3 regions of the Paenibacillus sp. tmac-D7 genome follow, and region 3 is predicted to be linked to each of the others. Evidence: riboswitches for the same ligand, from Rfam matches in the RefSeq annotation. Region 3 holds a riboswitch; each other region holds the start of a gene.
The links. A riboswitch is a leader RNA that binds a small molecule or an ion and turns the genes downstream of it on or off. The one in region 3 is predicted to bind cobalamin.
Positions count from the first base shown of each region.

Region 1: linked by a shared signal. The riboswitch ahead of FKP33_RS09665 (energy-coupling factor ABC transporter permease) and the one ahead of FKP33_RS17435 (S-layer homology domain-containing protein) in region 3 are both predicted to bind cobalamin.
Region 2: linked by a shared signal. The riboswitch ahead of FKP33_RS03685 (5-methyltetrahydropteroyltriglutamate--homocysteine S-methyltransferase) and the one ahead of FKP33_RS17435 (S-layer homology domain-containing protein) in region 3 are both predicted to bind cobalamin.

Region 1 is NZ_VIDW01000010.1:91,222-96,434, forward strand. It holds gene FKP33_RS09650 (energy-coupling factor ABC transporter ATP-binding protein) at 1-381, opposite strand, end outside; gene cbiQ (cobalt ECF transporter T component CbiQ) at 386-1,183, opposite strand; gene FKP33_RS09660 (energy-coupling factor ABC transporter substrate-binding protein) at 1,180-1,464, opposite strand; gene FKP33_RS09665 (energy-coupling factor ABC transporter permease) at 1,461-2,228, opposite strand; cobalamin riboswitch at 2,396-2,592, opposite strand; gene xerS (tyrosine recombinase XerS) at 2,785-3,885, shown strand; gene FKP33_RS09675 (PASTA domain-containing protein) at 3,916-5,213, opposite strand, start outside.
Region 2 is NZ_VIDW01000003.1:203,138-208,350, reverse strand. It holds gene FKP33_RS03705 (cupin domain-containing protein) at 1-165, opposite strand, end outside; gene biuH (biuret amidohydrolase) at 205-888, opposite strand; gene FKP33_RS03695 (hypothetical protein) at 1,218-1,550, opposite strand; gene FKP33_RS03690 (hypothetical protein) at 1,565-1,786, opposite strand; gene FKP33_RS03685 (5-methyltetrahydropteroyltriglutamate--homocysteine S-methyltransferase) at 1,941-3,044, opposite strand; cobalamin riboswitch at 3,232-3,429, opposite strand; gene FKP33_RS03680 (KamA family radical SAM protein) at 3,523-4,689, opposite strand; cyclic di-AMP (ydaO/yuaA leader) riboswitch at 4,908-5,044, opposite strand; gene rpmG (50S ribosomal protein L33) at 5,081-5,213, opposite strand, start outside.
Region 3 is NZ_VIDW01000026.1:2,198-7,410, reverse strand. It holds gene FKP33_RS17445 (ABC transporter substrate-binding protein) at 1-60, opposite strand, end outside; gene FKP33_RS17440 (methyl-accepting chemotaxis protein) at 554-2,170, shown strand; cobalamin riboswitch at 2,301-2,520, shown strand; gene FKP33_RS17435 (S-layer homology domain-containing protein) at 2,673-5,213, shown strand, end outside.

The DNA of each region.
Region 1 (5,213 bases), on a different contig from region 3:
ATCCAGCATGCGTTCGGTGCGCCGGCGTATTTCCTGCTCCTCCAGGCGGGCGTTGCGCAGCCCGTACGATACGTCCTCGTAAGTCGTATGTAAGATCAACTGCTGCTCCGGGTCTTGAAACACAAGACCGACTTGCCGGCGAAGCCGCTGCAGGTCTTCGTTCTTATAAACGTAAGGCGCATCCTTCCAAAGCATCGTTCCGGACTTCGGCCGGTGAATACCGACGGCATGCAGGAAGAACGTAGATTTGCCCGAGCCGTTAGGTCCGCAAATTGCCGTACGTTTTCCTTCAGGTATACGTATATTCAGCTGACGCAGAGAGGGCGTTTGAGTGCCCGGGTACGTGAACGTGACATCTGAAGCTTCCAATATCGGCTTCATCCTCTCACACTCCCCCCACTCGAAGCCAAATACTGAGCAGCGCGAGCGTCGCAGCACCGAGAATGCCTTCGGCTCCGTAACGTCCTGGAATCGGCTTAGGTTCGTAAGGCATAAAGTGAAGCTCTCCGGTAAATCCCCGCGACATAAGACCCTGTGACAACCCCCGATAACGGTGCATCGTCTTGGCAAACAGCTGTACGAGCAAGGCCGCGACGTCCCGCAGCGTGCGCCAGAAGCCTGCGTGTCCGCCCCGTGCCCGCTGCGCGGCGATCATTCCTTGTGCGGCATCCGAAAGGTGGAACAAGAACCGGTAGGTAATCACCATCAGCTCAAGCACGGCTTGAGGCATGCGAAGCCGCTTCATCACCTGCATCAATTCCGGGAACGGAATCGTGAAGACGATGAACAGCAAACACGCTTCACAGGCGGCTATCCGCACGAACACTTCCACCGCCTGAACCAAGGCCGCCGGTGAAATATACAACCACCCGCGAAATACCGGAACAGCCAGCAGCGCATCCGGCCGGACGCTTGCGGCGGACGAAGCCGCCTCGATTACCCACGCCGGCAAGCTGGTCACATAAAAGAAGCACGATGCGCCGAACAACCAGCTGTACGTCTTTAACGGGATACCCGCGTAACCGACCGTCCAGACCAGCATCCAACAGAAGATCACAGCCTGAACCGCAGGCTGCGCCGCATACGCAAGCGTCAGCAGCACGGCCGTAAATCCGCATTTCCACATCGGGGAAACGTGCCGCAGCTTATTGGTATACGACAAGCTATCGATCGTATGGATCATCGGTTTTTAGATTTCGCGGCGTTTCCTTTATAAAGCCCGACCGTATACCCGATCACGGCAGCGCCGACGGCGGCCTGCAAAGCGAACAGCATGCTCTCGGTTTCCGCAGGCGGCTCCAGCAGCGGAGCAAACCAAGGCTCGTAGGCCGGCGACAGCTGGCGGATCATATCCTCGGCCGCCCCGTCGGCTCCCCCGAATTCTCCGTCGACAAGAAGCAGCGGAAGCGTGCTCAGCAGCACGACGCCGGCGATAAGCAGCCCGTTTTTCATCCTTTTGGTCATGAATGATCGACTCCTTTCGTTGTATGCCGCACAACCGACAAAGCTTCGGCATGGTGCAACCGCAGCCAGTTCCAGACAAGCACAGTCAACAGTCCTTCGCTAATCGCAAGCGGTACTTGCGTGATGGCGAAAATACCCGAAAATTTCATGAACGAGGCGGCAACGCCCCCTTCTGCAGCAGGGAACGCCAGAGCCAGCTGCACGGAAGTTACCAAATACGTCGACAAATCGGCTAGAGCGGCTGCCGTGAAGACGGCCCACACTTCTTTACCCGTCGTCTTCACCATGAATTTGTAGGCGAAGAACCCGACGATCGGGCCGGCAACCGCCATCGCAAACGCATTGGCTCCCAGCGTCGTCAATCCCCCGTGTGCGAGCAGCAAAGCCTGGAACAGCAGAACGATCGAACCGAGCACGCTCATCGGCAGCGGCCCGAACATCACGGTGCCGAGACCGGTTCCGGTCGGATGAGAGCTGCTGCCTGTAACCGAAGGAAGCTTCAAGGCGGACAGTACGAACGTGAACGCAGCCGCCAGACCGAGCAGCAGCTTCAATTCCGGCGACGTCTTCGTGATCCGGGCAATGGCGCGGACGCCGAGCACGAAGAACGGGATAAACACCGCCCACCAGAAGATCGCCCATCCTGGCGGCAAGAATCCCTCCATGATGTGCATCGCATTAGCAGATTGCGGCTCGTTCACGACAAAATAAACGATAAATCCGATGATAACCGCGATCATTGACAAGACTTTGGATGATTTCATTTAATCTCCTCCCATGAATTTGTGCAACAAAAAAAGCATTCCCAACCGTAGACGGTTAGAAATGCTTCTTATCCTGATAAACTTTCGGAACGAAAGGGGCCATTCACCCTCCGTACGAAAACCGATCGCAGCAGCTTCCTAACACCTCCCTATCGTCCGTAGGTATATCAGTGTCGTCAGAACAGGCAGGTCTCCTGGCTACCAGCATCGACGCCCGCAAGCTGCCTTCCCGATCTGGTTGCGAATCAGTGGCTTCGTGGCTGCGAACTACGCTGTTACAGTGGCGGGACCGCATCGGATTTGCACCGAACTTCCCTATTAAGCTTCAACCTGAAGTTGAAGCACCTGTTCCCACAATATGCACTTGTGTAAGACTAGCCTTAATGTACACGAACCTGCCTGTGAATTCAACCCCCATATCTAACCGATTTCCTGCAATTGTGATAAAATAACGGGTACAGCGATCGGTTCAAGCAGCTGTCAACCAACAAAACAATACATAATTATAATTATGTTAACTAATTGCTGAATACAGGCAGTTAAGGAGCGTGGCCCGATGAACGTAATCAAAGTCAAAGACCGTTTGGAGCTGGAGAAAAAAATCCCGCTGATGCCCTGGTACGTGGAGAAATTCATTAATTATAAACTGCCCGACTTGTCTCCCTCTTCCCTGCTCGAATATGTGAGGGATTACGAGACATTCTTCGGCTGGCTGCTCGCCGAAGGGTTGAGTACGGCCGGACAAATGAAAGATGTGCCGCTCCTCGATCTCGAGCGGCTGCATATGGAGAGCATCGATCATTACAAGATGTTCCTCGCCATGCGCAAAACGAACGCCAATTCGAAAACGACCATTTCCCGCAAGCTGTCCTCGCTGCGCTCGTTGTTTCATTATTTGAGTCAAATCGCCGAGGACGAGAATTTCTACCCGCTGCTCAAGCGCAATGTCATGGCGAAGGTGGAAATTAAACGGACGCATAAACCGAAAGACTCGGCGGCCAAGCTCGAAGGCAAGCTGCTGCAGGAGGCGGAGATCGCCGAGTTTATCGACTATGTGAAGACGGGCTACGGCCAAGACGTGGCATCGAACAAGCAGGCGACCTATGCTTACGAGATCAATAAAACACGCGATGCCTGTCTCGTGAGCCTCATCCTCAACTCCGGACTGCGCGTGTCGGAGGTCGTTAACCTGAACGTCGAGGACGTCGATTTGAAGAAGAAGCTTATTTATGCGTTCCGCAAAGGCAAGAACGACGAGACGTTCAAAACGCCCGTCTATTTCCGGCAGGACGCGGTAGATGATCTGGCCTGTTATTTGGAGCTTCGCAGCTCTGTCTACAAAGCGCCGAAACGCGAGAAGGCGCTCTTCCTTGCTTTGGCTAACGGCAAACAGGAAGGCGAGCGTATGACCAAACGGGCGATTCAGGAAATGGTGATCAAATATGCCAAAAGATTCGGCAAACCTTACTTATCGGTTCATAAACTGCGCCATTCGTTCGCGACGGACTATTACTTGCGCAACGATCTGTACAAAACGCAGGAGCAGCTCGGTCACGCCTCGCCCGAAACGACACAAATTTACGCCCATCTAACCGATAAAACAATGTCTGAAGCGATCGACAAAGAGAAGAAGGACGGGATATCCGGTGCGTCTTGACGCCCGGAATTCCCGTCCTTCTTCGTCTGCTTAAGGCCCTTTGCTTACCCAGAACGATACATTGTCGCCTTTCTGGAGCGGAGTGCCCGGCGCAGGACTTTGACGAAACACCGTATTTGCCGAATGCGGGTTTTTCTCCATATAAAACTGGTACCGAAGACCGGCGGCCAGCGCCTGTTTCTCCGCTTCTTCTTTGCTTAGACCGACCAGCTGCGGCGCTGTGACGGCTTGACCTTCTCCGGGTTGCGCCTCCGACGATGACTGAGGCTCAGCCGGTGTCGCGGGTACCGGGTTCGCTGCGGACGGCGTCTCCGGCAAAGCGGAGCTCTGGCCCGATTTCGCGGCGGTTTGCTGCGAGTCCGGAGACTTCCGGCCGATCCCGAGCTCCATAAACAATAGAAACACGCCGACCGCGGTCACGGCCGCCACCGTAAACAAGGCCATGCCGATCAGCGATTTTTTCCAAAAACCGCCGCTCTTAGCTTCTTCCACTTCTTCCACTTCTTCCTCTTCTTCGACGATCTCATCCTTTACGGTTGAACGAACGAGCTCATCCTTGGCCGGTACCGCTGCATGCTCCCGTTTGATCGCGAAGCGCACCTCTTCTTCCTTGTCCGGCATCCCGGCTGCCCCATCCGGCGCCGCCTGTCCGGACAGCTGGCCTAACTGCATGATGAACGACGATAAGGTATGCTGGCCCCTCCATGCACGTCCGAGAAGAACGAGCAATGCGTCCTTACGCTCATCCGTCGTGGCAACGAGAGCCGTACGCAAACGCTGCTCCCTCTGTTCCAGCGACGAAGGAATAGATTCCGTCCCCATAAACAGCTGATAGATCAAGCTGGCAAGTCCTCGAGCGCCCTGCTCGTCGCTCTTCACTTTTTCCCAGCAGTTAATAATTTTAAGGTGACCGTCGTTTCCGATCCAGACGTTGTCCGCCATGACGGAGAAGCCGGCGATGCCTTTTTCCAAGGCGTCTAGCATGCCTTTACTCAGCTCGAACGACATGGCAACGACGTCGGCCAAGGTGAATGCTCGGCGTTGTAGCCTGGCCAACAGCGGTTCCCCGTCGAACGATTTCAGAACGGCGTAAATCGATAAATCTTCGAAGCCGACGTCGAGCACATGCAAGAAGCGGGTATCATTTAAATGAGCTACCTCTTGAATCAAACGCATGTACGCTTGTTGTTCGTCGCGGTTCGGCTGCTCGGATACGAAAATAACGATATCCCGCCGCAGCGACAAATCCGTCCCCTCGAATAAAATACCGTTTTTGGCTGGAATAACCGGTTTTTTGAGTACATAACGGGCACGGAGCGTTTTCTCCA
Region 2 (5,213 bases), on a different contig from region 3:
GCCCGGACCGATTTTTTCCCAGAGGATGGAGCTGGTCCTTATTCCCAGCCCATCCGCCTGCTGTGCATTCAAGATTTCCCGGTGATACAGCTCTCTGTGGTTGGGCATTAGCTCCCATTCCATCTCATCGCCAACAATAACTTTGGTTTCATTTCCCGTGATCATGTGATGTCCTCCTCAACGATAGCTAGCCGGATTGTCCGTTTAGAAATGCTCCAACGCTTTCAGCACCCGGGAAGAGTCGGATACACTGCCGAAAACCCCACCCTGCATCGTTACCATTTTGAGAGCCGCCTGATGATTGCCGATATCCGTCGCCCCGGTGCAATCTTCCAAAATCAAACATTCATAACCTCTGTCGTTCGCTTCCCGCATCGTCGTATGCACACATACATCTGTGGTAATGCCAGTTAAAATCAAATGTGTAATGCCTTTGTTTTTCAAAATCAAATCCAGGTCCGTCGCATAAAAACTTCCTTTGCCGGGCTTGTCGATCACCGGTTCCCCTTCCAAAGGCTTTAGTTCTTCAATAATGTTCCAGCCCGGCTCCCCCCGAACAAGAATACGGCCCGCGGGCCCGGGAGAACCGATCTCCGCACCAATCTGTTTACTTCGCCATCTTTTGTTCGCAGGAAGATCGGAAAGATCGGGCTTATGCCCTTCCCGCGTATGAATGACCGTAAAACCCGGAATTTTCCGTACCCTCTCCAACAGCGCTTGAATAGGCTGAATGGCTCTTGCCGTCAAGGAAATGTCATAGCCCATCCGATCCACATACCCCCCTTTTCCACAAAAATCGATTTGCATATCGATGATGACAAGCGCCGTTTTCTCCGGCACAATCTTCCCGTCAAACGGCCAGTTGTACGGGTTCGCTTCCACTTGCATAAAATCACATCCCTTTCTCCCTGCTTAAACGATGATATATAACTTAACAAATGTTTGGGAAAAGGTTGTTATTGTATGATCCCCGTCCCTTATTGTTATATTATATGACGTAAAAAACCTGATTTCATTATCATCATTCAACAATTAATGGGGATTTTTATTGTGTCTTTTTAACAAAAAACGATTGATTATAAATATTGTGTCATTTTTTATTACATTGAAATCGTTTGTAAAATCATATGTGCAAAAAAAATAGACCTTTTTCCGGATATTCCGGAATAGAGTCTACTGCTTGTTTTTAACGCTTTCCTGACTAAAAAAGAGGGACCCTAGTCCCTCTTTCCGGTTAAAGATTGATTCAAAATTTGCATTTTTTCAATTTGATCTTTCGTTTCCTTCGTCCCTAAAGCGTGAATTTTTCGATAGATTTCTTGTAAGGCCATATCGTATCCGACGTTGGCCTGGTCGTAATGATAAGGAATGCCTGCCGCATGCGCTCTCCAAAAAGTGTCTATCTCGAAATCTTCCTCGACTTCAAACAACTCCTGAAGCTGCTTAATTTCTTCGTCGGTTGCCTCGATTTCTAATTCATAGGCGGCATCGCCTTGATTAGACATGATCGACCTGGATTGAACCGATACATAATACTTATTTCTCTCCATGTTAGTCCTCCGCGTTAATAAAAATAATACATCCAAATAGCGGCTCCGATCGCAAGAACAATCGGAAACAGCACATAAGCTATCATCATGGGGTTAGCGATGAAGTAATGCTTGACTGAAGTGGGATTCACTCCTTTATCCATTTCTTTGGTTCGCTGCCTCCGGATCAATACAATGGAAGCGATCAAAGAAATAACGATGATCAAGTAAGCCAAAGAAAGCAAAATTTTCAACATCGCATTATCGGACTCCTTAATTTAAAATTATTGTTATTTATTTTTCGTTAAAGAGATAAAAATTATGATTGACGGTTGACTCCTCAATCGGACTATTATTTGGAAAAAAATAAAAAACCTTGATTTCTCAAGGTTTTGTCACACCATTCCCGTATTAATTCCAAACGTCTTGTGCAATATTAACGACAAGACGTATTTTGTCCCACTGCTCCTCTTCCGTGAGAAGATTGCCTTCTTCCGTTGAAGCAAAACCGCATTGGGGGCTTAAGCAGAGCTGATCCAAGCTTACATACTGGGCAGCTTCATGAATTCTTGCTTTGATACGCTCCGGATTTTCCAGTTCACCGAATTTGGACGTGATTAATCCTAATACAAGTTGGATATCCTTTCTATTTACATGACGTAAAGGTTCAAATCCGCCGGATCGCTCATCATCAAATTCTAAAAACAGTCCGTCTACCTTGAGTTTGCCAAAAATAAATTCGGATACGCGATCATACCCGCCACTGGCCACATAAGTAGATTTAAAATTGCCCCTGCATATGTGCATCGTAATCTTCATATCTTCCGGCTTATTGGCTATCGATTCGTTAATAGCCCTGGTGAACAGCTGTGCTAATTGTTCCGCAGAAAAGCCTCTTGCCGCAATTTGTTCCTGACCTTTCTCGGAGAAAAATACGGACCACGAGGTATCATCCAATTGTAAATAGCGGCAACCAGCATCGTAGAAAGCCTGAATCGCTTTTTGATAAGCTGCGATCAAATCATTAAAAAATTCATCATAATTCGGATAAACGTCTTCTTCAATATGCCCTCTAAAAAATAACATGTTCGGACTAGGAATTGTAAATTTAGCAACATGCTTGCCTGCAATTTGATGAAGGAATTTATAATCCTCGATCATAGGATGGTTATGAAAATCTACTTTACCTGTTACTTTCACTCCGTGAGCTTTGGTTTGAACACCCTGAAATTGAATCCCTTGCTCCGTTTCATAGAGCTCAACACCAACAAGCTGCGATAGAAAATCGAAATGCCACCAAGCGCGTCGAAACTCACCGTCCGTCACAGCGGCCAAGCCCAATTTTTTTTGCATGTCAACAAGCCGGACGATTTCTTCATCTTCAATGATACGCAATTGCTCTGCTGTAATTTCCCCATTTTGCTTTTGTAAACGCGCCTGTTTAAGTCGCTCCGGTCTTAAAAAACTACCTACATGATCTGCCCGGAATGGTCCTTTAGCCAGTACTGCCGTCATTTTGCACATCTCCTCTTCTAAAATAGGATGTAGTGAAGCCGGATTCACTCCACATAGGATGATCCAAATGAAAAACCATGCAAAAAAGACATCTTCACCTCAACAAAAAGAAGGAAAAGATGCCTATGATTGCATGTGAACAAGCAGCGGCTCGTCTTTAACACTTTCCTATCTTCCGTAGGTTAAAGCAGTGTTGTCAGAACAGGCAGGTCTCCTGGCTCCGGAATTCACATCATCAGCGGCCTTCCCGATCCACGTTTATCAAGATCAGTGGCAGTATAGCTGAGACTCCTCCGTTACAGTGGCGGGACCGCGTCGGCTTTGCACCGGACTTCCCTATTAAGCTTTAGCTATGGCTAGAGCACCTTGTTCCCACAGGTTTTCAGTTGTAATTAATTAAGATCTTATCCTATTATCCTGTTAATATCAAGTTAGAATATAGCACAGCGATGCTTTATTACATGACTTATGTGGTTGTTCATCTAGCATGCGCTTGCGGCAGATCAGGGAGCTCATTCACCGAAATAACTTCATCGGTTTTCTTTTGGGGCTTCTGCCAATATTGATCGCTACCTGGCAGATCATCGAACCATGCCGCATCTTCAGGGCAATCCAACACTATGAACTTGCCGTATTCGTTATCCCGCGACTGGTGATATTTCAGATAGGCCTTTCCGTTATCAATAGCCAGAATTTCGATTTTGCCGGAGGTGTGACTCATGGATAGACGCACCCTTTTACCTAAGCCTGAAGTGCGCGCCTTGGCTTCTTCCACGATTCGGTACACTTGCTGCAGCGGCAGAACGAACTCGCGATTGCCGGCCACCGGACGATTGACGAAGAAATAATAGGGGGTTACGCCGGCCCATGACAGCTTATCCAGCAGCTCTGCCAATCGTTCGGGGTTATCGTTGATCCCTCTAAGAATAGGCGTCTGATTGACAACAATAGCGCCGGCTTGATGAAGAGCTTCAAAGCCTTTCTTGGCTTCGGCGGTAATCTCGCGAGGATGATTGATATGCGCCATCACATAAATCCGCTGGTTTACGTTTGAATGACGGCGGATGACTTCCAGCAATCGTTCGTCTTCATAAATCCGCATCGGATTAAAAACAGGTATTTTCGAACCGAGCCTTATAATTTTAACATGGTCGATTTCTCTTAACCGGCTCAGGATGCTTTCCAATTTGGCTGTTGCCAGAATCAAGCTATCTCCTCCGGTAAGCAGCACGTTGTTAATTTCCGGATGACTCGCAATGTAGGCTAGACCGGGATCCATATCTTTCGTCGCTTCATGAACGTCATTGCGAAAGAGTCGCTTCCGGAAACAATATCGGCAGTATGCACCGCATACTTCAGAAACCAGCAAGAGAGCCGTAGTCCGATATTTGTGCTGGCAGCCCGGCACTACGTAATTGGTATCCTCATCGGAGGCATCCCAACGCCCATATTCGGATAACTCCCCTTCATTAGGGATGACCAGCTTTCGGATCGGATCTTCAGGATCGTCCCAATCAATCAGGTTCAAATAATAGTCGTTCACCCGAAATACAAACTTATCTGTAATCGGTTTAAGCTTCTTTCTTTCATCCTCAGGAATTTCCAGTATCTTATCAATATCCGTTATATATTTCGGCTGTGTCATATTTGCTCCTCCTACTACGAGTTTTTTCAAACCACAGACCTGATCTGGTTCCCTCCTTTTCCTGGAATAAACGATTTGTGCTTTCTTTTAACAAGTAAAACAAAAAAGACCCGATCGAGACGAACGATATCGCAGCATGGCGATAACCGATCGTCATTCGAAGGGTCTTCAAACAAACAAAAAGACCCTGATCTCGGGTCAATAGATGCAGGTTAATGCAGACCCATCTCCTGCTGACGAGGTTAGCTGCCGGGCTCGGGAAAGATGGTTCCCTACATCGTTACATGATTCGCCCCAATTACATTGGTTCCCCCGCTTTCCGATTCGAAAACCGGAAATTAAGCGTACGTTTATGATATACAAACATTTTTGATAAGTCAAGGAAATATGTTTATCTGGTTTCCCGATGTAAGGTGTGTCTTTGGAGACGCGGACAATATTTGCGCATTTCCAATCGTCCGGTTTGATTCTTTTTGTTTTTTGTCGTCGTATAGTTACGATCTCCCGTTTCCGTGCAAGCCAAT
Region 3 (5,213 bases):
CCCTAGAAGCGCAACCATGACCAGCATGGCCGCAAGTAGCAGTGCGAAGTTCTTTTTCATTTTGTACCCTCCTGAATGCGATTTAAACTGCGAAATTTACATCATTCGACACTTCGGAGAAGGAATCCTTCTGTAAAATAATTCCTTCAACAGTTTGTCATAATATTGGATTTGAACAGGTCTTGGAAGCATAGTGTACACGAATACCCGCACCATAACTCAATTTAATACGGAAGTGATGAAAACTAGCTTGAGATAAGGGAAATTGGCCACATGAAAAATAACGCTATGCCCTTCGTGCAGCTGAGCATGAACCGGGACACCTTATTATTCCAATTGTAGGGTGAGAGGAGTCCGGACGGGCCTCTTTTTCTTTCGAAAGATCATGCCGGGTGCAGCATGTAAGCGAGCCCGGAAGACAAGCCGTTCACTGCTGGTTTTTAACATTTCATGCTTTTAATTTAACACTTCACGCACAGAGCTATCACAGAAAGATCAAATCCATGTAAAGTTTTATTAAAGCGCTTACATTAATTCTAAGGGGGCTTTCGACATGAACATACCTAAACAACTGGAAAACCGCGCAATAGCCAAAGTGCAATCCGCCGCTGTAGAGATCGGCAAGCTCTTGGAAGGACACGCATGGTCTGAACGGTCAGAGGATATTCGGGTATTATTGGACCAGTTGCTTCAAAATGATGAATACTTCCTGGTCGTCGAGCATCACGGACTATCCGTTCTGCATACAAACCGGCTGCGCGAGGGGACGGTCTTCAACGATGTCGTTGGCTTGGCGGCTGCGCAAACGGACAAGCCGTTAGCTCAAATTTATCACCGTAACACCGGTGAGGTTATATTGGATGTTTCGACTCCTGTGAACATTCCGGGGGCGGGAGCTTCGCCTTATAATTTGCGGCTGGGTGTGATCGTGCAATCCTTATCTTTTCAGGCAACCTGGTACACCGTTTACAGTATTCCCTTGCTGATCGCTTTAGGCGGCCTCGGGCTGGCCGATTCGTGGGGGGAACGCGCCGGGGCGGGCCTTCTTGTGCTGGCGGCGTTCGCCGGGACGGGCTTGTATTTTCATCGAACGGTGCTTCAAAGCTTGAAGAGCTGGATGGGCCGCATGAAAGCCATTTCTTCCGGCAAGCTGATGCCCGCTTCGGCAGGCTCCAGGCGCAATGAGCTCGGACAAGTTACGTTTGAGATCAACAAAATTGTGATAGGGATGAGAGCGATCTTGTCCGACATGAAGGAGGCTTCCTCCACCGTGAATAAGATCGGGTCCGAGCAGGCCGACGAAATTCGGCAGCTGCTGTCTTCGGCTGAGCAGCTGGTAGCGAGCATGCAGGAAGTGAGCGCGGGAGCGAATGACCAGCTGCAGCTCATCGAACTTAACGGCAGCCGGATGCAGCAGATTCACGACAGAGTCAGCCGGGCCGGTCAAGACATGGAGCTTTCGGGCAAGATATCCGAGGAGGCCCGGACATCGTCGCATGCCGGGCTGGAGAAGACGCTGGAATTGCGCAATGACATGAATGACCTGCAGGAAACGAGCAAGCGGAGCGTGAGCTCGATGGAAGAGCTGGAGCGGCAATTGCAAGAAATGAGAGAGTTCATCTTGTACATGCGTGAAATTGCCGAACAGACGAACCTGCTCGCGCTGAACGCCGCGATTGAGGCTGCGAGGGCCGGCGAAGAAGGCAGAGGATTCGGGGTCGTTGCCGGCGAAGTGAGGAAGCTTGCCGTTACATCCAATGAGGTAGCGGAACGCGCGATCGGGCTGACGCACAATATGGCGCTGAAATCGAAAGAAGCCGCGGATGCGGTGAAAGCGGAACGGCTTGCCGTAGAACGGGGAATCCGAAGGATTGGCCAATTGAGCGATATGATTCGCCTTGTGGCCGACAAGTGCCGCCTGACTGCGGAGCAAGCGTCCGCGCATTCTGCGGAGATGCGTGAAATTCAGCTTGGGCTTCATTCGATGGAAAGCAGCATGCAGGCGATTCGGGATATTTCTCAACAGTTCACTGCGTCCGCCCAAGCGATGGCGAGCAGCGGAGAACGGCATCACATGGCTACCGAGCTTATTGCGCAGCAAGCGGATTTGCTCAAAAGCATTTCCGGAAATCTGCAGAAAATTACCGGCCGGTTTGTGATGGAATCCTGAAGCCGCCCGCCGTAAGCGAGTGGATCGAAGCGTACGGCGAGATGAGGCCCCGCGTCAGGACCGCGGGCGGTTGGCCCGCAAGAAATAGTTGGACGATGCTTGGGGATCGTGTTATTCTTTGTACATAATTGAATCATTTGCTCGGGTAGATGTCGAACGGGAGGCTAGCCATGCCGGCGTTCGGCGAACAGGGAAGTCCGGTGAGAATCCGGCACGGTCGCGCCACTGTAAGCGGGGAGCGGCTTCCATGATGTCACTGTCCTTCAGTTGGTTTAGGGGGGGCGGTTGGGATGACGGAAGTCCGGCTTCGATCCGCAAGTCAGGATATCTGTCTAACCCGAGAACACCGTCGCCTACGCGAAATTAGGAGAAGGGGGAACGGCAATCCGTCAGGAACGTAATATTGCCTGCAGGTTCATGCGTATCGGCATCCCTTCATAGAGAAGGGGTGCTTTTTTAGTTTAAGGAAGGTCAGTTTCAAGAGAGGGGAACAGGACAACAGATGAAGAGTAACAGATGGATCAACAAGATAAGCATGGTCCTGCTAAGCTGGTGCTTGCTCATATCCATGCTTGGCGGGCTGGCGCCTGCGTATGCGGATGGAGCGGGGAGAGGGCTTGTCACGGTTCCTCAGGCTATAGACGATGCGGCCGGCTACATCCTGGATGCGAATGGAGGCGCGCTTTCCGATTGGGATGCTTATGCGCTGGCTGCAGCCGGGAAGCAGGTGCCGGCTTCGTATTTATCATCCGTCCGCGAGCAGCTTCAGCAGAACGGCGGACGTTACAGCAAGGTAACGGACTATGCCCGGATTGCGTTAGGCGTAAAGTCGGCCGGAGGAAACCCCGAGCAGATCGCGGCCGGGTCTAGTTCGTACAACCTTATTGAGGGCATTTATAACAGCGATGTGCTGACTGCCCAGGGAACGAACGGCGCGATTTATGCGCTGCTGGCCTTGAGCGGCGATGCTTATCACATTCCGTTAACCGCGAAGTGGAATCCCGATAAAATCGTGGCATGGCTGCTCGCGCAGCAAAATGCGGACGGCGGATGGCCGCTTGGGGCCGGAGGGCCGAGCAGCATCGACATTACAGCGTCTGCTGTGAACGCCCTGGCCGCTCATACCGCGCACACCGGTGTCCGGCCGGCGATGGACCGCGGCATTCAATGGCTGTCCTCGCAGCAATTAGCGAACGGCGGATTTTCGGAGTATGGGGAAAATGCGGAAAGCACCGCACAGGTCATTCTCGCGTTGTCCGCTGCCGGACTCGACGCGCGCAGTTCAGGCTTCGCGAAGGCGAACGGCAACCCGCTTACCTATTTATTCGGTTACCGGCAAGGCGACGGCGGATTTGCCCATGTGGCCGGCGGTTCTTCCGACGGATGGGCCACGGTGCAATCGCTTGTGGCGCTGGCGGCCTTCCATACGGCTGTCAACGGTGACAGCGGATCGTATGAGGCGATCCTGACCACAGGGGGCGGAGCGCCTGCCGCAGCTCGCGTGACGGTTCATGTGGAAGGCCCCGCCGGTACGATCGCCGAAGGCTCCGCCGTTGCGGGGACTGCCTATGAGGCTGTGGCTCAAGTGCTGCATGCGCAGGGGGTTCCTTTTCCAGAGAGCGACGGCCATTTCATTCATACGATCAACGGAATTTCCGGTAAAAGCGACTACAGCACCTGGTGGGGGTACAATGTCAAACGCCAGGGCTCCTGGGATTATGCCCGCACGAATAACCTGGGCATGGCTGACTACTCCCTGCGTAACGGCGATGACATTTATTTGTACTATACAGGCATAAGTACCGCATTGGTGGATTCGATTAAGGTGGAGCCGGCGATGCCGGTTGAAGGCCAGGCAGTAACGGTTCAGGTCTATCGGTCGGTATGGGATTATGACGTTACAAGGGACGAGGTCGTCACGGTTGCCGCCAGCGTTTATGTAGAATTGGGCGGGCGTAAGGTGGAGACGGACGCAAACGGATACGCGTTGTTCCCGTCCGGCTTGCCCGGCGGCACCTATCAAGCGGTTGTAACAGGCTATCAAGACGTGCTTGCGCCGAAGATCGTCAAGGATTCCAAGACGATTCAGGTCGGAACGGCGGCGATTCAAATTGAAGGAGCTTCAGGCACTTATGCCGAAGGGAAGGCGAGTTCTCCGAATTTGCTGGAAAGCGTTGTGCGGCTTCTAGATGCCAACCAGGTTCCTTACGAGCTTGAACACGCCAGCTTCGGAACGTACATCCAATCCGTCGGCGCTGATGCCGGGGCTTGGCTCTATGCGATCTACCGCCAAGGCAAGTGGAATCCGGGAATGGTCGGCGCGGATCAATATACGCTGCAGCCGGGGGACCGGGCGGTCGTTTATATTAGCGGATTCGACGCGGAGTGGAACTCGTCGACGTATTTGGTCGATTCGATTGCCTTGAATCCTGCACAGCCTAAGGCTAACGAATCGTTCACCGTTACGGTGAAGAAGACGCTCGCGGACAATAAGCCGGCTTCTCCCGCAGCCGGCATTCAAGTGAAGATCGGAAGCTTGACCGCCACAACAAGCAGTGAAGGCATCGCCACATTCGCCGGATTGCCTGCAGGAACCTATACCCTCGATATATCAGGCTATGTGACCGGTGAGGCGCCGAAAGTGGTACATACCTCGCAACCGGTGACGATTCAACCGAGAACCGGGGGCGGAACAGACGGAGGAACGGGTCCTGTCGTCAATCCGGTCGTATATGTGTCCGTAACCGGGGACAGCAGCATGGGGACGATCCTGCCTTCGACCTCGGTTTCCTTGCAGAGCGGCGACACGCCTTATTCCATTCTGATCCGGGCCCTGGGCGCAGGCCGCGTTCAATCGTCCGGCTCGGGCTCGACGGCTTACGTCCAAGGCATTGACGGACTGCGGGAATTCGACCGGGGGCCGCTAAGCGGCTGGATGTACGCGGTCAACGGCACCTACCTGAGCACAGGGGCGGATTCCACGTCCTTGAAGCCGGGCGATACGGTGGCGTGGCGTTATACGCTGGACGGCGGCAAGGATTTG